DNA from 3 places in the Pseudarthrobacter sp. ATCC 49987 genome. Region 1 is predicted to be linked to each of the others. Evidence: riboswitches for the same ligand, from Rfam matches in the RefSeq annotation. Region 1 holds a riboswitch; each other region holds the start of a gene.
The links. A riboswitch is a leader RNA that binds a small molecule or an ion and turns the genes downstream of it on or off. The one in region 1 is predicted to bind S-adenosylmethionine.
Positions count from the first base shown of each region.

Region 1 (7,748 bases):
GGTCCAGCCCCTTGCCGCGGCTGGTCGACGAAGCGCCGGTGACATCGAACAGCTCATTCGCCGCGGCCAGAACCAGGCCGGGGACGCTCACATGGGCCTGCTGCACCCCCAGCTCGGCCCGGACGAAGGCCGCCTCCACCTCAAGTCCCAGCGAAGGGTCGACGGCGGCATCCAGATCGCGTGCGGCTGCCACCACGATGGACTCGGCGGCGTAGACGCCGGCGGCGATCTGGCCAACGCGTTCCTGGATCAGCGGATCGTCCCGGAACAGCGAACCTGACCCGGTGTTGAACGTGCGGGTGCGCTCGCGGACCAGCTGGCTGGCGTCGCGAAGAGCCGCGTGGCCGATTCCGACGAGTACGGTCAGCAGTGCGAGCTGGAAGAACGCCGGTTCCAGCGTGCTGGTGACCTTGCGCTGGATGATGTCCCCGGCGTCGACCTCCACGTCCGCAAAGATGGCCGTTCCGGTGCCGGTGAGCGGCTGCCCGAACCCGTCCCAGTCGTCAAGGATCGTGACTTTGGGGTCGTTGACGCGGACCAACGCGTACTGGCGGCCCTCACGGCCTTCCGTGCTCGCCATGACCACGACCCAGTCGGCGAAGATGCTGCCCGTTGTGTAGTACTTTTCGCCCTTGAGCAGCCAGCGGCCCTCCTCCTCGCGAAGCTTGGTCTGGGTGGTGCCCAGGGCGTTGCCGGAGCGTTCCGTGGCGGCGTTGCCGAAGATCTCCCCGGCGAGTACGCGGGGGAACCAGCGGTTGCGGAATTCGATGGGCTGCAGCGCAATCGTTTCCACGAACGAGAAGTGGGACCGCAGCAGGTGTGAAACGTTGGAGTCCGCGGCGGCGAGTTCGATCAGCAGCCGGCTCAGGTGCTCATAGCTGACGGGGTCCCCGCCGTGCGCGGCGGGGACCCGGATGGTGGTGAATCCGCTTTCCTTCAGCCAGGCAACGGGCTCGAACGGCAGGACGTGGTTGGACTCGCGTTCCAGGGCACCTTCTGCGATCCGCGCGAAGACATCCTGGAAGCGGGCGGCCAACGCCGCGTAGCGGGCCTCTCCGCTGAGTTCTCTTACTTCTGTCGAGACAGTCATCTTGTTCCTAACGTTGAAGGGGGACTGACGTTCTTAGTGGCCGGTTGCCGCAACGAGGTCGCGCAGGCGGTGGCCAGGGTTGGAATCGAGCAACAGACGTGTGTAGTCGCTTTGCGGGTTGGAGAAGACCTGCGCAGTCGGGCCGACTTCCCGCAGCTGGCCCCGACTCATCACGCCGACGTCTTGGGCGAAGCGTTCAACAACGTGCAGGTCGTGGGAAATGAACAAGTATGAAAGTCCCAGGTCGCGTTGCAGGTTTTCGAGCAGGACCAGAATCTGGGCCTGCGTCAGGACGTCCAGGGCGGAGAGGGCCTCGTCAAGCACGATGGTGCGGGCGCCAAGCGCGAGGGCCCGGGCGATCGCCACGCGCTGGCGCTGGCCGCCGGAGAGTTCCTTGGTCCTGCTGCCGGTGACGCGTGCGGGGAGGTTCACCTGGTCAAGGAGTTCGGCAACCCGGGCACAACGTTCAAGGCGCGACCCGACACGGAAATTCACCAGGGGTTCGGCGACGATGTCTCGAACGGTTAGCCGCGGGTCGAGCGCCGAATCCGGGTTTTGGTACACCAGCTGCAGGGAGCGCCACAGCTCCCGTTTGTCCTTTCCCTGGGTCGACGTGACATCGTTCCCGTGAACCATCACGGTGCCCGACGTCGGGTCCAGCAGCCGCATGATCATGCGGGCCGTTGTGGACTTGCCCGAACCGGATTCGCCGACCAGCGCGAAGGTGGTTCCTTGGCGCACCGCAAAATTGACGTCATCCACGGCGCGGTGTTCAGTCTCGCCCCGGCCGAAGACCTTGGTGAGGCCGCGGACTTCGATCGCAGCAACCGGTTCCTCGCGGGCCGTATCCACGTCGGCCCGGTCAGTCTTAGGGGCGGCAGGATAGGCCTCCCGGAGCAGCCTGACCGTGTAGTCGTCCTCCGGCTGCGCCAGGATGTCGGCGACCGGACGGTCTTCAAGGATCCTGCCCTGCCGCATCACCACGATCCGGTCGGCCAGATCGGTTGCGACGGCCAGGTCATGCGTCACGAAGATGACGGCCGTCCCGTGGTCCCGCGCCAGCCTGCTGAAGACCTCGAGCACCCGGCGCTGCACGGTGACGTCCAGCGCCGAGGTCGGCTCATCCGCAATCAGCAGCTTCGGTCCCAGGCTGAAGGCGATCGCGATCAGGACCCGTTGCTTGAGTCCGCCGGAGAGTTCATGGGGGTACTGCTTCAGCCGCTCCGCGGGGCGGTCGATGCCCACCAGTTCGAAGAGCCGGATGACCTCCGCCCGGATCTCGCTCTTGGAGCGCCTGCCTTCTTCCGGGTGCAGCCGGAAGACCTCGGCCACCTGGGATCCGACCGTCTTCACCGGATCCAGCGACGCGCCGGGATCCTGCGGAACCATGCCGATCTTACGTCCACGGATTTTCTCCATTGCACGTTCAGAAAGCCCGGTCAGCTCAATGCCGTCGAACACGATGGTTCCGGCAGAGACCGCGGCCGCTTCGGGGAGAAGGCCGATGAGCGATTTGGCGAGTGTGCTTTTTCCGGAACCGGATTCACCAACGACGGCAACGATTTCGCCCGGTTTGAGGACCAGCTCGAGTGAATCTGCGGCCACGACCGCCCCTGGTCCGCGGCCGTATTCGACGTGCAATCCGCGCACCTCAAGCAGGGGTCCGGGTTCGGCTTTGGGATTTACTGTGTTGATGGTCATGGGGCTCCTGACTAAAACCGGAAGATCTTGAGAAGTTGGCGTCCGAGACCGGCCAAGAGCACGACCGTTAGCACGATGACCAGGCCCGGCAGGCTGGTCATCCACCACGCGCCAGCGAGGTATTGCCGACCCTCAGAGATCAGCAAGCCCCATTCCGGGGTGGGCGGAGGGGCACCGAAGCCGAGGAAGCCAAGTCCGGAAATTGCGAGAATGGCAGCTCCAAGGTCGACTGCCAGCAGTGCGAGCACCGGGCCGCAGGAGTTCGGCAGGACATGCTTCCAGACGACGGACCAGTACGATCCCCCGTTGAGGAAGGCGGCCTCGACGTAGTCCAGGTTGCGCACGCGCAGGACTTCCGAGCGGACCACGCGGGCGAACGAGGCAATCGAGGCGATGCCCACGCCGACGCCGAGCGAGATTGGTCCGGGCGCGAACGCCGTCACGATGATCAGGGAGATCAGGAATCCCGGCACCGCCAGGAGCACGTCCACGAGGCGCATGGTGCTCGAATCCGCGGCCCGGCCGGCCGTCGCAGCAAACAGGCCCAGGGCCGTTCCCACCACGAATCCGATCAGGACAGCGAGCCCTGCGGTGAGCAGGGTCTGCGAGGTGCCATGCACGACCCTCGCGTAGACATCCCGGCCCAAGTGGTCGGTACCGAACCAGTGCCCGGCACTTGGCGGCTGGAACTTCTGCTTCGGAATGCCGCTGATGGGGTCGAAGGCGCTGAAGAGGCCCGGCAGAAATGCCCACCCCAGGACGATCAGCAACGGAAGGACGGTCAGCCACAGGCCCGCCGAGCGCAGGATGCTTCTTTCGCGCTTTCCCGGGCCAATCGCTGCGGCGCTGCCACCGGCAGGAGGCAGCGCGGCCTCATCAATAGGATCTGTTGGTAGTAGGTTGAGGCTCACAAGGTTCTCCGTTCGGTCTCAGGCAGCCAGTGCTCGTGGCGAGCCGTGGGCACTGCTCTTGAGGATGCGGGGATCCAGCAGCGGATACAGCAGGTCGACGATCAGGTTCACTGCAACGAACGCCGACGCCGTCAGCAGGACCAGGCCCTGGACCAGCGGGACATCCTGGACGGTGACGGCCTGGAGGACCACCGAGCCAAGGCCGGAGCGGGCGAAGACGGTCTCCGTGATGACGGAACCGGCAAGCAGGGTTCCGACCGTGATGCCGGCAATGGTCATTGCCGGACCCGCAGCATTCTTCAGGGCGTGGCGGTAGAAGATCCATGCGGGGGACGCGCCCTTGGCCCGCAGTACGTCGATAAACGGTTGCTCATAGACGTGAGTGATGCTCTTGAGCAGTACCTGCGCGATCGGGGCGGAAACGTGAAGGGCCAGGACAAGGACGGGAACTGCCAGCGATGCAAAGGAACCGTCCGGGAACAGGGACATCACACCGAGCTGGATGGACAGCAGCTGCAGCAGCACCAGCCCGAGCCAGAACACCGGAACCGCTGCGAACAACGGCGGGAGATTGGTGATGAAGCGCTGCAGCGCCGTCGAGCGGCTCAACCAGGCCGCGGCCACGAGGGCCACAGCCAGGACGACGGCCAACACGAAGGCACTGGAGGCCAGCGCCAGGGTGGATCCGGCCACCGCGCCGATGCGGGTCGCCACCGACTGTCCGGAGGCCAGGGAGTACCCGACGTCTCCACCGAGCAACTGCCCAAGCTGGTTGAAATACTGCACCAGCAGGGGCTGGTCGTAGCCGTATTGGGCCTTCATGGCATCAATCGTTGCCTGGTCAGCCGCGGCGTCCGCCGAGAGGAAGATCGTGACCGGATCGCTGGGCAGCAGCTGTATTGCCAGGAAGACGAGCGTGTACGCCAGCCAGATGACAAGCAGTGCCTGTCCGAGGCGCCGCGCAAAGTAAAGACCCATGACGACCTACTTGCCGGTCTTCCAGGCACCCTGGAAAATCGGTGCGGTGCCGGAGGTGAATTCGACGTGTGACTTGGCGTTGGCGCCGTAGACCTGGACTTCGTCCCAGAGAACGAGGGCCAACGCCTGGTCGACAACCAGCGTGCGCTGTTCTTCGGCGACGAACTGCTTGTGCGCTGCTGCGCTGGTGGCGGCGCGTTCCGTGGCGAAGAGCGCATTGAGCTGCGGGTCCGCGTTCAATGTCTGCGTGTTGGTGACCGGGCCGAAGACCGGCCCCAGGCCGCCGTAGGCGAACTGCCGCGTTCCGAAGAATTCCACGTTGGGGTCCTTCATGGAAGTCGCCAGGAAGGCGTTGTCCGCCGCGCGGTTGACCAGCTTCACGCCGATCTTGCGCCACTGCTGCTCGATCAGTTCGAAAGCGGGCTTGATGACCACGGAGTTGTTGGATGACGTGACGGTGACTTCGAGCTTCTGGCCGTCCTTGGCGCGGATGCCGTCGGAGCCAACTGCCCAGCCGGCCTCATCCAGCAGGTTCTTGGACTTCTCCGGGTTGTAGGCCAGGTCGGCGGAGAGATCAACGAAGTCTGGTGCTTCACGGTTCAGGATGGAGCCGGCGAGTTCGTAGCTGTCGGAGAGCACCGTGTCCTTGAGCGTCGGCCGGTCGATGCCGAGCTGCAGTGCCTGGCGGACCTTCGCGTCCGCCAGCTTGCCGCTGCCGACCCGCGCCGCCGCCATGTTTGCGGTCAGGTCAATGCCCTTGGCCGGCAGGACCTGGTTGCCGCTCCCGGCGAGGGCAGTTTCGTCGGCCGGCTGCAGGCCGCGGACCAAGTCAACCTGGCCGGTCTGCACGGCCCCCGCGCGGTGGGCCACTTCCGGCAGGTACTTCACGACGACCTTGTCCAGATAGGCGGCCCCCTGGTTGGCGGCACCCTCCGGAGCCCAGGCGTAGTCGGAACGCTTGGCCAGGACGATTTCCTCATCGGCCTTCTCTGATTCGAAGGTGAAGGGACCCGATCCGGAGATTTTCGCGATGGCCGACTGGGCGGCGTTGTCCAGGGTGAGGGTCTTCGGCGACACGAGTCCGGCGGTGACGGAGGACGTGGCGCGCAGGAAGTTGGCGTCGGGGGAGGACAGGGTTACTTCCACCTGGTCCTCGCCGGTGACCTGCGAGGACTCGTAGGTGGAGAAGTCAACGTTCGGCTGGATCTTGGCGCTCTCGATACCCTTGCCCAGGGCCTCGAAGTTTGCCTGGACTGCCTTGGCGTCAAGCGGCGTTCCATCGCTGAAAGTCACTCCGGGGCGGATTGTGAAGGTGAACTTGGTCTGATCCTCACTCGCGGTGAACTTGCTGGCGATCCAGGGGACAAGCTCGCCCTTCTTTGCATCGAAATAGGTCAGCCGGTCCAGCACGCTGTTCAGGACGTTCGCCTTTTCGTAGAAGCGCGCCGCCTGGGTCTGGAAGTTGTTAATCGGGGTGACCTCGGCGAAGACGAACGTTCCGCCCTGCACCGGCTTTCCGTCCGCGCCGGCCTGGGATGCCGACGTGCCGCCAGCACCGCCGCAGGCACTCAAGGCCAGGGCTGCCGCGCCCATCAGTGCCAGTAAACGCAGCGGGTGGCGCCTGCTCTTCGAACTCGTGGCGGGCGTGAGTGATTCAGGGGTATCCATCGCGGATCCTCTCGGTCGTGACCGGGGGACGCCAAAACCGTACGAGTTTGTCCGACACAGCACGGGGCCGGGCCGGTGGAACCTGGGATCTTGGCAATCTCCATCGGTCCTGGCATTAGCACCTTGCCCTTGCGGGTGGTTGCTACGGCGTCATCGAGCCAGGTCTCTCAGCCGATCTGGATGGTCTTTATTCGTCACGAAGGACATTTTTCGGTTCCGCGACCGTTGCGGGTGGCGGCAACATCCACTTTGTTGCAGAATCTTCGATTTCCCAACAATGACGACATGTTCTGCAACAAACGATCACACAGAGCCACATCCCGCCTCATGGCGCCATGATTGCGGCCGAAGGTCAGCGACGTTCGGCAGCCGTGCACGACGGCGTCGAGCCCCGGCTCAGGAGGCGGGGCGTGCCAGGGGTTGACCGCCGCGAAGGACCGCGGCGAGCCCGAAGTCTGCGTCGACCGCCACAATGTCGGCCCGCATGCCGGCCTTCAGGCTCCCGATCTCGGCCTCAAGGCCCAGGATCTTGGCCGGGACCAGGGTCGCCGATTTCACGGCGTCGGCAGGGCTGACCCCGGCCCCGATCGTGCGGCGGACAACTTCCAGCAGGGTGGCCGTGCCGCCGGCGAGGGCGCCGTTGCTCTTCAGTGCCGCCACGCCGTCGCGCACCACCACGGCGGCAGGACCGAGCGCGTAGTCGCCGTCGGGCAGGCCGGTCGCCGCCATGGAATCGGTGACCAGGACGACGTTGCCGGCGCCGACCAGCTCGAAGACCATCCGGACCGTCGCGGGGTCCAGATGGACGCCGTCGCCGATGAGTTCCACAGCGACGGTGCCCTGGGCCGCGAGGCGCAGGCATGCCGCCACAGGGCCGGGACTTCGGTGGTGGAGCGGCGGCATCCCGTTGAACAGGTGTGTCACCGTCGGCCGCCGGCCCGTTCCGGGCCCGGAAGCACCGGAGTTAGTAGCGTTCAGGGCTCCGGCGCGGGCGCGCAGGGACGCGGCCGCGCTGGTCAGGGAATCCACGGTGGTTTGGGCGTCGGCGTCGGTGTGGCCCAGCGACGGCGTGACGCCATTCGCGGCGAGCATGCTGACCAGACCGTCGGCGCCCGGCAGCTCGGGGGCATACGTCATGGTCTTGAGGGTGCCGCCAGCCGCATCCAGCAGCCGGCGGAGCAAATCGGGGTCCGGGGCCCGCAGCCATTGCGGGTCCTGTGCCCCGCAGCGGGCCTGGGCGAGGAACGGGCCTTCGGAGTGGATGCCCGCGATGAGGCCCTCGTCCGCGAGTTGCCTCAGCACCCCGACTCCCCTCACGAGCTCCTGCCCTGACGCCGTGACGAGGCTGGCCAGCAGTGTGGTTGTTCCGTTGCGGTGCAGGAAGCTGACGGCGTCGCGGC
Region 1 is NZ_JAABNS010000001.1:4,158,591-4,166,338, forward strand. Features, by position in the region: gene GXK59_RS19240 (acyl-CoA dehydrogenase family protein) at 1-1,090, opposite strand, end outside; gene GXK59_RS19245 (dipeptide ABC transporter ATP-binding protein) at 1,124-2,791, opposite strand; gene GXK59_RS19250 (ABC transporter permease) at 2,803-3,702, opposite strand; gene GXK59_RS19255 (ABC transporter permease) at 3,721-4,680, opposite strand; gene GXK59_RS19260 (ABC transporter substrate-binding protein) at 4,687-6,348, opposite strand; SAM riboswitch class I at 6,446-6,535, opposite strand; gene GXK59_RS19265 (N-acetylglucosamine-6-phosphate deacetylase) at 6,745-7,748, opposite strand, start outside.

Region 2 (7,748 bases), 800 kb from region 1:
CTCGCACATGTGGGACGGCTCCGCCGAAACCCTGCAGGAGAACCTGCGGATCGCCCGCGAACTGCTCGAGCGCACCGCCGCCGCCAAGATGATCCTCGAGGTCGAAATCGGCACCGTCGGCGGCGAGGAAGACGGCGTCGAGAACGCCATCAACGACAAGCTCTACACCACGGTCGAGGACGCCCTGGCCACGATCGACGCCCTCGGCTCCGGCGAGAACGGCCGCTACATCACGGCGCTGACCTTCGGCAACGTGCACGGCGTCTACAAGCCCGGTGGCGTCAAGCTCCGCCCCGAAATCCTCAAGGACATCCAGCAGCAGGTCGGCGCCAAGATCGGCAAGGCCAACCCGTTCGACCTCGTCTTCCACGGCGGGTCCGGCTCCTCCGAGAAGGAAATCGCCGACGCGGTCTCCTACGGTGTGATCAAGATGAACATCGACACCGACACCCAGTACGCCTACACCCGGCCCGTGGCGGACCACATGTTCCGCAACTACGACGGCGTGCTGAAGGTCGACGGCGAGGTCGGCAACAAGAAGCTGTACGATCCCCGCGTCTGGGGCGCCTCCGCCGAGGCCGGCCTTGCGGCCCGCGTCGCCGAGGCTGCCCAGCAGCTCGGCTCCACCGGCAAGACGTTCTAGGCATGTCGGACGAATTCCGCAAGAACCTGATGGGTCCTGAGCCGACGCTCCTGCCCGCCGAGACCGAGGTCTACGCGGCGCTGGATGCCGGCCATGAAGCCCTGGACCTGGTGGAAAAGCACCCGACGTCCTCGCTGCTCTGGGCCGTGCTGGCCGAGGAAGCCTGGACCGAGGGCCGGACCATCGACTCGTATGCCTACTCCCGTGTCGGCTACCACCGCGGCCTGGATTCGCTGCGCCGCAACGGCTGGCGCGGCGTCGGGCCCATCCCCTGGGAACACGAACCGAACCGTGGCTTCCTGCGCGCCCTGTATTCGCTGGGCCGCGCCTCCGCGGCCATCGGCGAAGCCGAGGAGCCGGAGCGGATCGAGAAGTTCCTCAAGGACTCCGACCCCACTGCCAAGGCAGCCATCGAGGCCGAAAAGCGCTAACCGCCCCGGCACCAACAAGCAACGCGGGGTTAAACGACGACGGCGGGCGTCCACCAGAAGGTGGGCGCCCGCCGTCGTCGTGGCGGAAGTGGGATCAGCTGGTCTTTGCCAGGCCGGTGCGGGCCATGGCGTCGGCGTAGACGGTGCCCATTTCCTCGAGGTACTGCTCCTGCCGGGCCGGTGTGCCGGCGAAGGCGCGGCCGCTGAGCGAGCGGACCTTATAGGTCTTGAGGCCGCGGCGCCAGATCATGGGCACCTCGGTCTTGAGGAGAAGGTTCGCGAGGCGGTTGGCTTCGGTGCCGTGCGCGACGATCACCGAGGCACGGGGCACGACGGCGAGGAACTTCAGCAGCGGCTTCAGGCCTGCGGAAATCTGGTCCGGGGTGAACTTGCCGTTGGGCTCGTCCGGGACGTACCAGGGGTGGACGTTCCACGGCATCACGTACTCGGGGCGCAGGCCCAGCTTCCACTGGACGCCGAGCAGGCGGGTGGCGGCTTCCTCGTCGCCGGCGGTGATGAAGCCCGACTCATCCTCTGTTCCGATGTTGGAGAAGAGGCTGATGATGCGGCACTCATCGATGTCGTGCATCGGGTCCACATAGGGAACATTCGTGCCAGCTTTGGTTGCCTGCAGCGTGTCGCACAGTTCGTTGACAGCCGCGACGCTAGGTTCGTAGCGGCGGCTCAAAAGCTGTTCGCGGGAATTTTCAGTGGCCAAGGCTGTCATATGTTGCTGAGTCTCCTGCGGGATTGGTGAAGCTGCCAGACCGTCCGGGGGCACGCCGAATACGGTGCGGTTTGAAAATGTGGTGTGGACCGATTCCTGGTCGATCCTTATTAGTCTATCAAGCCCTGCGAAATGACGGGCCGGCCGAAGGTCCTCTACCAGAGCCGGGCAGTGGCGCGGCGGGCGCCTTCGCCCAGGGATTCCAGCTTGGCAAAGGCGATTTGCGGGTGCACGCGGCCGCCGAGACCGCAGTCTGTGGAGGCAATCACATTTTCCCGGCCCACCAATTGGGCGAAGCGCACGATCCGGTCAGCCACCAGGTCCGGGTGCTCGACGACGTTGGTGGCGTGGGAGACAACACCGGGGATGATGACTTTTCCGTCGGGAAGCCTGGTGTCCTTCCAGACACGCCATTCATGCTCGTGGCGGACGTTGGCGGCCTCGAAAGAGTAGCCCCCGGCGTTGACCTGCAGGACGGAGCCGATGATGTCCGCGAAGGGGATGTCCGTGGTGTGCGGGCCGTGCCAGGAACCCCAGCAGACGTGCAACCGGATCTGTTCCTGGGGGAGATCGCGCAGGGCCCAGTTGGTGGCCTCTACCCTGAGCTGGATGAACTTGAGGTAGTCGGCCAGGCTCGGTTCCGGATTGATCTGGTCCCAGCTTTCGGCCAGCGACGGGTCATCGAGCTGGACCGTGAGGCCGGCGTCGATGATGGCCTTGTACTCCTCCCGCATCGCGTCGGCGCAGGCGTAGAGGAGCTCCTCATCGGTCTTGTAGTACTCGTTCGCGACGCGGGCGCAGGAGCCCGGGGACAGGGAAGCGACGAAGCCCTCGGACAGCCCGGCGGCGGCCATGCCGGTCTTGAGGTTGGCGATGTCCGAGTTCACCAGGGCCTGCCCGGTGTAGCGCAGCGGGCCGGCGATCTTCGGCTGCGTGACGCTCTTGCGGTGCGCCAGGATCCCGGAGGACGGATCGTTGTAGGCGTCGTTGAACTTCTGCCGGTCGCGCCGGTCCGGGAAGGAGGTCAGCACGATGTGGCCCGGGCTGGAGCGGTGCACCGCGGCGTCAGCCCAGCGGTCCACATCGGTCGGTTCAAGGCCGCCAAGCCGGCTGAAGGAATAGTTCCACCACGCGCCGTAGTCCACCGAGCTGGACATGGTGTGCCCGTATTCGCCGTCGTTGGGGATATCGATGCCGAGGTCCTTCTGGCGCTGCACGATGTCCACCACGGAGGTTTCCAGCAGGTCCAGGAACTCGGGGGTGATGCCGTCTGCCTCCTTGGCCTCGTTCGCGGCGATGAGCTCCGGGGTGCGGGGCAACGAGCCGGCGTGGGTGGCGCGGATATGGTCGGTGTTCTGCTGCGCGTTCTGCTGCATGGGGGTGCTTCCTTTCCATCGGTCCTGGCGGTAGCACCCTTGCCGTCACGGCGGCCGCAGATCAGCGGGCTGTGTCCGGGCAGGGTTGCTGCGGCGTCAACGGTCCAGGTCCCTCGGCCGCTCGGGATGGTCAACTCTTACCTAATTCCACCCGGCAGGCCTGCGCAAGTCTTTCCGGCGCATTCCCGCTGGCTGGACACCGGGTGACGCGCGCAACCGGCGGGAAGTCCATTGGATGGTCAAATGAACTGCCGCCACCGGGATCGGCTAAACTTGGGTGGTAAGAGCCCCGGACTCTGGCGTTGATGGTAAGAGCACAGCGGTAGATTCGGGGCATTCTCATGAACGGCGCTGAGCTCCGGTGACCACCCTGGTGAATCACACGGACTTCGGCCCGAACGAATGGGGGAGGATCCCATGCCAGCAATCGTGATCGTCGGAGCCCAATGGGGCGACGAAGGCAAAGGTAAGGCCACTGACCTGCTCGGCCACCGCGTCGACTACGTCGTGAAGCCGAACGGCGGCAACAACGCCGGCCACACCGTCGTCGTGGGCGGTGAGAAGTATGAGCTCAAACTCCTTCCGGCCGGCATCCTGAGCCCGAACGCGGTCCCGATCATCGGCAACGGCTGCGTGGTGAACCTGGAGGCCCTGTTCCAGGAGATCGACGGCCTGGAAGCCCGCGGCGCGGACACCTCCAAGCTGCGGATCTCCGCCAACGCCCACCTCGTGGCGCCCTACCACCAGGTCCTGGACAAGGTCACCGAGCGTTTCCTTGGCAGCCGCGCGATCGGTACCACCGGCCGCGGCATCGGCCCGGCGTACATGGACAAGGTGGCCCGCCTGGGCATCCGTGTCCAGGACGTCTTTGACGCCTCGATCCTGCGCCAGAAGGTCGAAGGCTCGCTGCGGCAGAAGAACGAACTCCTGGTCAAGGTCTACAACCGCCGCGACATCGAGGTGGACGAGATCGTGGACTACTTCCTGTCCTTCGCCGAACGCCTGCGCCCGCTGGTCATCGACAGCACCTTCGTGCTGAACAAGGCGCTGGACGAGGGCAAGGTGGTCCTTATGGAGGGCGGCCAGGCCACGTTCCTGGACGTCGACCACGGCACCTACCCGTTCGTGACCTCCTCGAACCCGACGGCCGGCGGCGCCTCCGTGGGCTCGGGCATCGGCCCCACCCGCATCTCGCGCTCCATCGGCATCATCAAGGCCTACACCACCCGTGTGGGCGCCGGGCCGTTCCCCACGGAACTGTTCGATGAGATGGGCATGTACCTGCAGAAGACCGGCGGCGAATTCGGCGTCAACACCGGCCGCCCGCGCCGTTGTGGCTGGTACGACGCCGTGCTGGCGCGCCACGCTTCCCGCGTCAACGGCTTCACCGACTACTTCGTCACCAAGCTGGACGTGCTCACCGGCATCGAGCAGATCCCGGTCTGCGTGGCCTACGACGTCGACGGCGTCCGGCACGACGAAATGCCGATGACGCAGACCGAGTTCCACCACGCCAAACCGATCTTCGAGTACTTCGAGGGCTGGACCGAGGACATCACCGGCGCCCGCACCCTGGACGACCTCCCGGAGAACGCCAAGAACTATGTGCTGGCCCTCGAGAAGCTTTCCGGCACCCGCTTCTCGGCGATCGGCGTCGGGCCGGACCGCGACCAGACCATCGTCATCAACGACCTGATCAACGACTAATGCAGTAACTGCTGACGCCCGACGGCGGCGGGTCACCTGGAAAGGTGGCCCGCCGCCGCCGTCGTTAGGCCGCCGTCCGGGTCCCTCGCAGCGGCTGTCCGAAAAAGAAAAAAGAAACTTCCGATCAGTGCGTAACCTTTCGGGGCCCTCCAGCGATTACTCCTTTGTAAGCGCCGCCGGAACATGGACCCCCCACCGGAAATCCGGCCGGCCTTCCACTGCAAGTGCAGGCCGGCGCCCGCCCCCATCGGGCGCTGGCCAGCCTTCCACTGAACGAGCGGGCTGTTGACTGCCCCCATCAGGCTCCAGCCAGCCTTCACACAAAAAACAAAGGATGTACGTTTCTTATGAAGAGTGTTAGCAAGACCACCAAGATTGCTGTCGGCGCCGCGATTCTCGTTGTTGGAGGATTCTCCGGCATCGGCCTGGCCAATGCGGCCCAGGTTTCGACCACCCAGCAGGCTGAAGTGACCACCGCTACGCCCGCCGTGCCGGCAACCCCCGCGGTTCCGGCGACTCCTGAGCTTCCCGCCGCCCCGGCTGTTCCGGCTGTCCCGGCTGTGCCGGCTTCCCCGTCCGTTGACGGCTCCGCCGAAGGCGACGTCGAGGGTACCGACGGCTCCGCTGAAGGTTCCGTCGAGGCCGACAACGACGGCGTTGCCGTCGACGGCGCCGCCAACGCCAAGGGCGCTGCCGAGGCCAAGGCCCACGCCGGCGTGACCGTCGCTGTCCCGGGCGCCAAGGGTGTTCCGGCGGTTCCTGCCGTTCCGGCCGTTCCGACCCTGCCGTCGGACGTGCAGCCTGAGCTCGACAAGTAGGCATTGAACGCCTCTTTGGAGGCACCCGGGGTGCGGCCGCTAGACTTGCCGGGGCCGCACCCCAGCAGTAACCGGAAGGACAGCCTCTTGGCAGAACAGCTAAGCGATGATGAATTGTCAGCAGCCTTGGCTGGCGAGCCATCAGGGTTTAGCGCTGTCTACACGGTCATTTCACCCGCGGTGCTCGGCTACTTCCGGGCCCGCGGCGTGGAAGACGCCGAGGCGCTCACCCAGGACGTCTTCGTGGACATCCTGCCGAAACTCGCCAAGGTCACCGGCGGCCCCACCGGCCTGCGGACCTTCATTTTCTCCGTCGCGCACGCCCGGCTGGTCGACCACCACCGGCGGGCAGACCGCACGCCGTACCTGGCCGAATACGATCCCCGGGCTGACACGCGGTACGCCCCTTCCGCCGAGGACGAGGCCCTCGGCTCCCTGGGCGGCATTGCAGATTCCCTTTCCCGGCTCAACGAAGAGCAACGGGAAGTCCTGGTCCTGCGGATCGTCGCGGACCTCTCCATCGAACAGGTGGCCGGCATTATGGACAAGACGCCGGGTGCCATTAAACAGCTTCAACGACGCGGGCTCAGCGCCCTGCGCGAACTCGTCACCGAAAAGGACCACGCAGCATCATGACCGGCATACGCGAACCCCAGCAGGATGGCCGCATCCAGGCGATGCTCCGTGATGCCGGCCTCGACGGTGCCACCGAGCTCCGTGGTTCACTGGAGCAGCTCAGCGCCCTGGTCCCGGACCGGGCGCCCGCGCCCCGGGCCGACCTCGCGGCAATGCTCGCCGCTGGCGGTTTCGTTGCCGACAGTCCGGACCCAAGCCCGACGACGGCGATGCCCGCTCTCGCGTCCGCACCGGGTCCCGGCGAGGAACCCCTGCCGGCAGGGGTCACGAGCCTTGCCGGGCGCCGTGGCCGGAAGCGCAGGCTGGCTATCGTCGGTGGCGCCGTCGTGGGCGCCATGACGCTCGGTGCCGGCGCCGTGGCGGCCTCCAGCGAGGACTTCCGCAAAAACGTCAGCCACACCGTCGGCAGCATTTTCCAGCCCTCCGGCGGGACGCCCGATGTGGCTCCGCGGCCCGCACGGCCGTCACCGGCGGACATTCCGGCTCCCGCCGTGCCGTCCCATGCAGCGAACTCCGGCACTCGGCCTGTGGCAAATGATGCTGCTGCGGCACCCGGGTCCGCGGCCTCGGTTCCTGCGGCGCCCGGCGCCGCGGCCACTCCGCCGGCGGTTGGCCGGGGCGGAATCCTTCCGGTGCCGCCCCGCCGCCCTGTCACACCATCCGTGCCCGGACTCCCCGGCCCGGGTGAGGACCGGAGCCTTCCCAAGGGTCAGCTGCCGGAGCCGACCCTTCCCGGCGTGCTTCCGACGCTCCCCGGCCAGCCCTAGGACATTGGCGGCCCGTCCGGCGAGTTCGGGATCAGAACTCGCCGGACGGTCAGGCCAGGACCTGGCGCTTGGAGGAAATGACCCCGGTGTCGAAGCCGGCCAGGTGCAGGCCGCCATGGAACCGGGCATGCTCAATCTTCACGCAGCGGTCCATCACGACGTCGAGCCCGGCAGCTTCGGCTTCCTTCGCCACGTCCTCGTGCCAGGAGCCCAACTGCAGCCAAAGCGTCTTGGCGCCAGCCGCGATGGCCTCGTCCAGGACACCCGGCAGGTCGTCGTGCTTGCGGAACACGTCCACGATGTCCGGGCTCTCCGGCAGATCCGCGAGCGAGGCGTACGTCGGCTCGCCCAGGATCTCCTTCACCACCGGGTTCACGAAATAGACCTTGTATCGCGTGGAGGACTGCAGGTAGGTCGCAACAAAATAGCTTGCCCGGGACGGTTTGTCCGAGGCGCCCACAATCGCGATCGACTTCGCCTGCCGCAGCAGGTTCAGCCGTTCCGGCGCGGACGGGCCGGTCCATGTACGGGTTTCTTCCGTGCTCATGACAGTGCTCCAATCGTGCAGGTGTCGGCCGACAATGCATCCGCACGCGGCTTAGACACACCGCCTCGTTCCTCGGCGGCGCGATGCGCCGCTTCC
Region 2 is NZ_JAABNS010000001.1:3,358,607-3,366,354, reverse strand. Features, by position in the region: gene fbaA (class II fructose-bisphosphate aldolase) at 1-643, shown strand, start outside; gene GXK59_RS15550 (DUF3151 domain-containing protein) at 646-1,074, shown strand; gene GXK59_RS15545 (uracil-DNA glycosylase) at 1,169-1,801, opposite strand; gene GXK59_RS15540 (cobalamin-independent methionine synthase II family protein) at 1,957-3,177, opposite strand; SAM riboswitch class I at 3,190-3,310, opposite strand; gene GXK59_RS15535 (adenylosuccinate synthase) at 3,595-4,884, shown strand; gene GXK59_RS15530 (hypothetical protein) at 5,232-5,702, shown strand; gene GXK59_RS15525 (RNA polymerase sigma factor) at 5,790-6,338, shown strand; gene GXK59_RS15520 (hypothetical protein) at 6,335-7,105, shown strand; gene GXK59_RS15515 (CoA-binding protein) at 7,155-7,652, opposite strand; gene GXK59_RS15510 (O-acetylhomoserine aminocarboxypropyltransferase/cysteine synthase family protein) at 7,649-7,748, opposite strand, start outside.
Region 2: linked by a shared signal. The riboswitch ahead of GXK59_RS15540 (cobalamin-independent methionine synthase II family protein) and the one ahead of GXK59_RS19260 (ABC transporter substrate-binding protein) in region 1 are both predicted to bind S-adenosylmethionine.

Region 3 (7,748 bases), 1.7 Mb from region 1:
CGGCCGACTGCGGCCACGCGGACCAGAAACCGCGGGACTTGCTCGGGCTGTGCTCGGCCACGAGGAGGACAGCGCCGCCCCATTCACCGCCGACGGCGAAGCCCTGGGCGAAGCGCAGGAACACGAGGAGGGCCGGAGCCCAGTAGCCGATCTGCTGGAAGGTCGGCAGGCAGCCCATCAGGAAGGTGGAGACGCCCACCAGGATGATGCTGAGCTGGAGGAGCTGTTTGCGGCCGAACTTGTCGCCGAAGTGTCCGAAGACGATGCCGCCGATGGGACGGGCAACGAAGCCGACAGCGTAGGTGAGGAAGGCTGCAATGATGCCGTCCAGTTCCGTGCCGGAGTTGGGGAAGAACGTCTTGCCGAAGACAAGGGTGGCCGCGGAGGCGTAGAGGAAGAACTCGTACCATTCGACGACGGTTCCGGCCATGGAGGCCGTTACTACTTTTTTGAGGCCGGACGTCTTGACGTCGGTCTCTTCTGCGCGCCTTGCGGCCGCGTTTTCCGTGCTCATTTCGACTCCTTTGGCGTCGTCGTCGACGCCTCGTGGACCATTTGGGAGGAGGGCGCTTGTGATGTGAGACACGCGGCGCCATTCCCCACGAGTATGGTCGCTTCCGGCCCGGGCCTCAACGGCCATTAGTGCAGAGCGCATCTGCAAAAATGCACACCGGACGCGGTTTTTAGTCGAAGGACTAGCCGAAGAAGTACTGCCGGAGCTGGTCGTTGAGCTGGCCGATCTCAGTGAGGAAGCCGTCGTGTCCGATCGGCGCCTCGATGGTGTGCACGGTGACGTCGCCCGGCAGGGCGTCGGCGAGCGCCTGGGACTGGGCCGGGAAGTACAGCCGGTCCGAGTCGACGGCCGCCACCAGGAACTCCGCGGTGGCCGGTGCCAGGGCCTCCGTGAGGGCGCCGCGGCCCCGGCTGATGTCATGGCTCATGAGCGCCTCGGTGATGGCGATGTAGCTGTTCGCATCGAAGCGGCGGACCAGTTTGTTGCCCTGGTGGTCGAGGTAGCTCTCCACTTGGTAGCGCCCCCGCCCGGCGAGGGATCCGGCTTCCAGCGGAGCCTCCGCGCCCTGGGCGTTCCGGCCGAAGCGGCCGTCCAGCTCCGCGGCCGACCGGTAGGTGATGTGCGCGATCCGCCGGGCCAGCGCAAGGCCCGCTTCCGGTTCGGGCCCGCCGTAGTAGTCCCCGCCGTTGAAGTTGGGGTCCTGCCGGATGGCGAGCGTCTGCGCCTGGGCGAAGGCAATCTGTTCTGCGGTGCTGCTGGCCCCGACCGAAATGACGCCGCAGCGCTGGACCCGTTCCGGGTGGCTGACGGCCCACTCCAGGGCACGCGCCCCGCCCAGGGAGCCACCCAGCACGGCGTACCAGCTCCGGATGCCCAGGGCGTCCGCCAGCCTGGCCTCGGCCTCGGTAGTGTCCCGCAGCGTCACGAGCGGGAACCGCGAGCCCCACGGCTTCCCGTCGGGCGCCGCCGACGAGGGCCCGGTGGAGCCGTAGCAGCCGCCGAGGATGTTGATGGAGACAACGAAGTATTTGTCCGTGTCCACGGGGGCGCCGGGGCCGGCGAGCTGCTCCCACCAGCCCGGTTCCTCGCTGGCGCCCCGCGTGACGTGGGTGTCACCCGTCAGCGCGTGCTCGATCAGCACGGCGTTGGAGCGTTCCGGGTTCAGGGTCCCCCACGTCTCGTAGCCGAGGGTGACGTCCGGCAGCCGGGCGCCGGATTCGAGCTCCAGATCCCCGATCCGGAGGTACTGGACCGTGCCGTCGAGGACTGCGTCAGCAACGGGCGCGCCAGCAACAGACGTGTCAGGGACACTGCGACCCGGGACCGGGGATTGGGGGGCCTTGCTTACAGGTGCACCCTGGCGGGTGGCGGCAATCGTCATGTGGGACCTCACTTCGCGCTTGCCCGCCGTCAGCTGACCGGCGGGCCAGGTCTTCACCCGGGGCACCCCACCGCAAAAGGAGGGTTGCCGGCCAGCAAGCCGGGGCTGTCGCTGGCACTCATGACCTCCACCGAGTCTACGAAATGCGGCGGCCCGGTGGCGAAGATTGTGACGCCCGTATGACTCCCGGCGTCGTCAGCTGCGATTATCCGGGCCCCGGCGCCCGCGCCATACGGCAGGGACGCCCGGGCCCTGGCGGACATCAGGCGGACTTGGCCGCACGGAATCCGGCGTCAAGGTCGGCGAGGATGTCGTCGATGTGCTCCAGGCCCACGGAGAGCCGCACGAGGCCGGGGTTCACGCCCGCAACCGTCTGCTGTTCCGGCGAGAGCTGGCTGTGGGTGGTCGACGCCGGGTGGATGACCAGCGAGCGCACGTCCCCGATGTTGGCCACGTGTGAGTGCAGTTCGAGGGCGTCCACAAAGCGTTTGCCGGCCTCCGCTCCCCCGGCGAGGTTGAAGGAAACGACGGCGCCGGTCCCCTTCGGACCGTACTTGCGGCCGCGCTCGTACCAGGGGCTGGAGGGCAGCCCGGCGTAAGCGACGGATTCGACGTCGTCCCTGGCCTCGAGCCATTCGGCCACCTTGACGGCGTTGGCGACGTGCCGCTCCATGCGCAGGCTCAGGGTCTCGATGCCCTGGGCGATGAGGAAGGCGTTGAACGGGGACACCGCCGAACCGAGGTCGCGCAGCAGCTGGACCCGCGCCTTGAGGATGTAGGACAGGTTGGCGCCGAGGGCACCGTCCGCACCAAGGTCCCGGGCGTAGACCAGTCCGTTGTACGTGGGGTCCGGGGTATTGAAACCGGGGAAGCGCTCCGGGTCCTTGCCGAAGTCGAAGTTGCCGGAATCCACGATCACGCCGGCGATGGCCGCGCCATGTCCGCCGAGGTACTTGGTCGCGGAGTGCACCACGATGTCTGCGCCCCACTCGATCGGGCGGATGAGGAACGGTGTGGAGAGGGTGTTGTCCACGATCAGCGGCACGCCGGCCTCGTGGGCCACCTGCGAGATGCCCTCGATGTCCAGCACGTCCTGGCGGGGGTTGGAGACGACTTCGCCAAAGAACAGTTTGGTATTGGGCTGAACGGCATCCCGCCACTGCGCCAGGTTGTCCGGGTCCGCCACGAAGGTCACGGAGATGCCGAACTTCTTCAGCGTGTGCGCCAGCAGGTTGTAGGTGCCGCCGTACAGGCTGGGGCTGGCCACCACATGGTCGCCGGCCTCCGCGACGTTCAGGATCGCAAAGGTCTCCGCGGCCTGTCCGGAGCTCAGCAGCAGCGCCGCTAGTCCGCCTTCCAGGCTGGCCACCCGCTGCTCCACAGCGTCCTGGGTGGGGTTGCCGATCCGGGTGTAGATGGGAGCCAGTTCGGCCAGGGCGAAGCGGTTGGCGGCGCTTTCGGCGCTGGGGAAGACGAACGACGTCGTCTGGTAGATCGGCAGCGACCGGGCACCGGTGGCGCTGTCCGGCTCCTGGCCGGCGTGGATCTGACGGGTTTCGAAGGACCAGGCACTGGACATCGGGACACTCCTTAGGGGACCGGGCACAGGAAGCACCAGAGCCCCTGGGCCCGGGTCCACACTGGTGCCGCGCTTGCCCTCCGGCGGGTGCCGGACGGCCAGGTCTTCACCCGGGGCACCCCACCGCGAAACGAGGGTTGCCGGCCAGCAAGCCGGGGCTGTGCGCTGGCACTCATGACCTGACCCCAGTCTAGGAAGCGGTTCCGGGCCCTGGATAGCTTTGTGACGAACATGAAGTTGCCCGGCCGGCGCACCCGGCCGCGGCCTTCAGATCCCGGCATTGACGCGGAGAAATGCCGGGCCGGACAGCCCACGGGAGGACATCCCATCACGGTTAGGAGAACCTAAGCTGAGAGCCGCATCACAAAGTGTCAAGATGAGGGCATGCGCATGGATCACGTCTCTTACGCCTGTGAACAAGATGGCCTAGCTGCCACCACCGAACGAATTGCGTCTGCCCTCGGCGTGGAAGCCGTGAAGGGCGGAGTACACCCCCGATTCGGGACCCGCAACATGATTATCCCGCTCGCGGGACACAAATACGTTGAAGTCGTGGAGGTCCTGAACCACCCGGCCTCCGACAAGGCGCCCTTCGGCCAGGCCGTCCGTGCCCGCTCCGAAGCAGGCGGCGGCTGGATGGGCTGGTGCGTCGAAGTTGACGACCTCGCCCCGTTCGAGGAGCGGCTGGGACGCGCTGCCGTCAACGGCAACCGCAAGTTCCCGGACGGCCGCGAACTGGTCTGGAAGCAGATCGGCATCCTCGGACTCATCGCCGATCCCCAGGTCCCCTACATGCTCAAGTGGGAGGGCGATCCGGAACTCCACCCGTCCAAGGCCTACGAGAGCAACGTCAAGATGTCCGCGCTCACGATCGCCGGCTCGGCGGAGCGCGTCACCGAATGGCTCGGTGTTCCGGTCGAGAAGCCGCTGGAGGACGTGGCCGTGAACTGGCTCGCTCCCCGCGGGACACCCGGCATCCTCTCCGTCACCTTCGAGACAGCTTCCGGAGCCGTCACCATCTGAGTTCCTTACCGCCCCACACTTCGGCCGCCATCAGCGGGTGCCAATGACGTCACCCACCGATGGCGGCCGAAATCTTTTTAAGCCAACGCGGGGTCAGCCGAGGCCGATGGCCTTGCCGAAGAGGCTGAAGCCGACGAACGCCACGATGTCCAGTGCGGCATGGGCGATCACCAGCGGCATCACGCGGCGGGTCCGGAGATAGACCAGCGCGAAAATCACACCCATGATGGCGTTGCCGGCGAACGGCCCGAACCCCTGGTACAGGTGGTAGCTGCCTCGCAGCATCGAGCTGGCGAAGATGGCAACGGGCATGGCCCAGCCCAGCTTGGGGAGCCGGTCCAGCAGGTAGCCCACCACGATCACTTCCTCCACGACCCCGTGCCGGATCGCGGAGAGGATCAGCACCGGCACCGTCCACCAGTAGGAGTCGAGCGCACTGGGGATGATCGCCGTCGTAATCCCCAGCGCCCGGCCAGCCGCGTAAAGGCCCAGCGACGGGATTCCGATCAGCGCCGCGAGGCCCACTCCCTGCAGCAGGTCCTTGCCGGGCCGGGCGAAATTGAAGCCCAGCTTGCCACACGCCGCGGCCGCGGTGCGGTGCTCGGAGAGGAAGTAGATCACCAGTGCCACAGGCACCAGGGCGAAGAAGATATCCAGCAGCTGGTAGGTGAGGTCAAAGTACTCGCGGGGGCTTTGCGAGCGGTTCAGGGTGGAGGTCCCCTGGGCCAGCGGCGCCTTCGTCATTTTGTCCAGCAGCTGCACCACCGAGTAGACGGCCGACTGCCCCAGTGACAGACCCAGGACAATCCACACTTCTGTCCGCAGCCGACGGCGGGAGGGAACCAACATGTTCCTATCTTGCCTGTACATTCCGTCAGTTGCCTGAAACCGGGCATTACCGGGGCTGCCGCCCGCCCGGGCCTATGCTTGGGGTTTATGAGTGCGCCCGGGAAAATCATCATGATCCGGCATGGCCAGTCCGCCGCCAATGCCGACACCTCGATCTACAACCGGGTGCCCGATTACCGGATCCCGCTGACCGGGCTCGGCGTCGAACAGGCCCGGGCAGCCGGTGAAGAGGTCCGGCGGCTGCTGGACGGCAAGCCCGTCTGTGTGTACGTCTCCCCTTATCTGCGGGCCTACCAGACCCTCGAGGCGCTCAATCTCGGCCCGCTGGTGGAGCGGGTGATCGAGGAGCCGCGGCTGCGGGAGCAGGACTGGGCGAATTTCCAGATCGCCGGGGAGATTGAGGACCAGAAGGAGCTCCGCAACGCCTACGGCCACTTCTTCTACCGCTTCCGCGAAGGCGAGTCCGGCTCCGACGTCTATGACCGGATCTCCTCCTTTATGGAAACCCTGTACCGGCACTGGTCGAAGCCGAGCTACGCCCCCAACGCGCTGTTCGTGACCCACGGGCTCACCATGCGGCTGTTCTGCATGCGCTGGTTCCACTGGTCGGTGGAGTACTTCGAGTCCCTCAACAACCCGGACAACGCCGAGGTCCGCACCCTGTACCGCTCCGCGGACGGCAAGTACGAGCTCGACAAGGCGTTCAGCCAGTGGGAGGCCCGCCGCGTCGACGAGACCGTGCTCGACGCCCCGCCGATGTTCTTCTAGCGGCCGCGCTTCATTCCGGCGTCAGCGGGCGCGGGCGCCGGCCCGCCAGACGGCGTGGGTCAGCGGGATGCCGGGCCGGTAGGCCAGGTGGGTGGCGGACGGTGCGTTGAGCAGGTGCAGGTCCGCGCGGTGTCCGACGGCGATCGAACCGACCGCGCGTTCGCCGTCGGCGTCGTTGCCGGACTCCCGGCCAAGGGCCAGGGCGCCGCCGTATGTTGCGGCGCGCACGGCCTCGTGGACGCTGAGGCGCATCTGGAGCACGGCGGTGGTGACGCAGAACGCCATCGAGCTGGTGTAGGAGGTGCCGGGGTTGCAGTTGGACGCCAGTGCGAGCTGCACGCCGGCGTCGAGCAGTTCCCGGCCCGGTGCCAGCGGCTGGCGGGTGGACAGATCGCAGGCCGGCAGGCACGTCGCCACCGTGCCGCGTCTGGCACCCGTGCCACCGCCGCTGCTGCTGCCGGGGTCCCAGCCGGACCAGCTGGCCGCGAGGGCGTCGACGTCGGCGGCGGACAGGTAGTTGACGTGGTCCACGCTGGCGGCGCCGAACTCCACGGCGAGCCGCACACCGGGTCCCTCACCGAGCTGGTTGCCGTGCACCCGCAGGCCCAGTCCGGCGTCCCGGCAGGCCTGGAGCACGCGCCGGGACTGGTCCTCGGTGAAGGCACCGCGCTCGCAGAAGACGTCGGCCCAGCGCACAAACGGCCGCACGGCGGCGAGCATGGAGCCGCACACCAGCTCCGTGTACTCCTCGGCGTCCATCCCCGCCGGCACAAGGTGCGCGCCGAGGTACGTGACCTCGTCAACGACGGTGGAGGCGATCCGGGCGCTGCGGGCCTCGTTCTCGACATCCAGGCCGTAGCCGGTCTTGGTTTCGAGGTACGTGGTGCCCTGCGAAACAGCTTCGGCCACCCGGCCCATCGCCAGCCGGGTGAGGTCGAAGTCACTGGTGGCCCGGGTGGCGCCGGTGGTCACCGCGATCCCGCCGGCACTGTAACTCTCCCCCGCCATCCGGGCCTCGAATTCGGCCGTCCGGTCGCCGGCGAAGACGAGGTGGGTGTGCGAATCGACCCAGCCGGGCAACAGGGCGCGGCCGCCCGCGTCGACGGCCTCATCGGCGGCCGGCGCGTCCGCCGCCTGCCCCAGCCAGGCGATCCGTTCGCCCTCGATCACCACGGCCGCGTCCTTGAGGACCCGGTGGTCCAGGTCCTGGGTCATCAGCTCGGCAACGTTGGTGATCAGGGTGCTCATGAGTCCATTCTTCAGCGCCGGATGGACCAGCGCGTCGCCGCCAGCGCCTTCGCTGTCCGGGATGCCGGACCGGCCGCGGTGTCGCCGCCGGCGGCCGGGCCGGCGCCCCGGCCCGCGAGGATCAGACCGGCGGCCAGTTCGGCGATGCCGGAGGAGGTCTGGAAGCCGTAGCCGCCCTGGCCGGCGAGCCAGAAGAATCCGGGGGCTTCGGCGTCGAACCCCACCACCGGGACGCCGTCGGCCGCTTCCGTCCGCAGCCCTGTCCAGGCCTGGCGGACGCCGCGGATGCCGAGGGTGGTCAGGGTGTTGAGCCGGGCGATGAGCCCTTCGATGTCTCCCGGGTGCGGCTGCGCGTCCTCGGGCCCGCTGGGTTCGTGTTCCGACGG
Region 3 is NZ_JAABNS010000001.1:2,455,134-2,462,881, forward strand. Features, by position in the region: gene GXK59_RS11550 (MFS transporter) at 1-514, opposite strand, end outside; gene metX (homoserine O-acetyltransferase MetX) at 696-1,895, opposite strand; SAM riboswitch class IV at 1,906-2,021, opposite strand; gene GXK59_RS11560 (bifunctional o-acetylhomoserine/o-acetylserine sulfhydrylase) at 2,158-3,474, opposite strand; SAM riboswitch class IV at 3,539-3,654, opposite strand; gene GXK59_RS11565 (VOC family protein) at 3,859-4,497, shown strand; gene GXK59_RS11570 (CPBP family intramembrane glutamic endopeptidase) at 4,591-5,346, opposite strand; gene GXK59_RS11575 (histidine phosphatase family protein) at 5,434-6,114, shown strand; gene GXK59_RS11580 (amidohydrolase family protein) at 6,136-7,362, opposite strand; gene GXK59_RS11585 (NAD(P)/FAD-dependent oxidoreductase) at 7,374-7,748, opposite strand, start outside.
Region 3: linked by a shared signal. The riboswitch ahead of metX (homoserine O-acetyltransferase MetX) and the one ahead of GXK59_RS19260 (ABC transporter substrate-binding protein) in region 1 are both predicted to bind S-adenosylmethionine.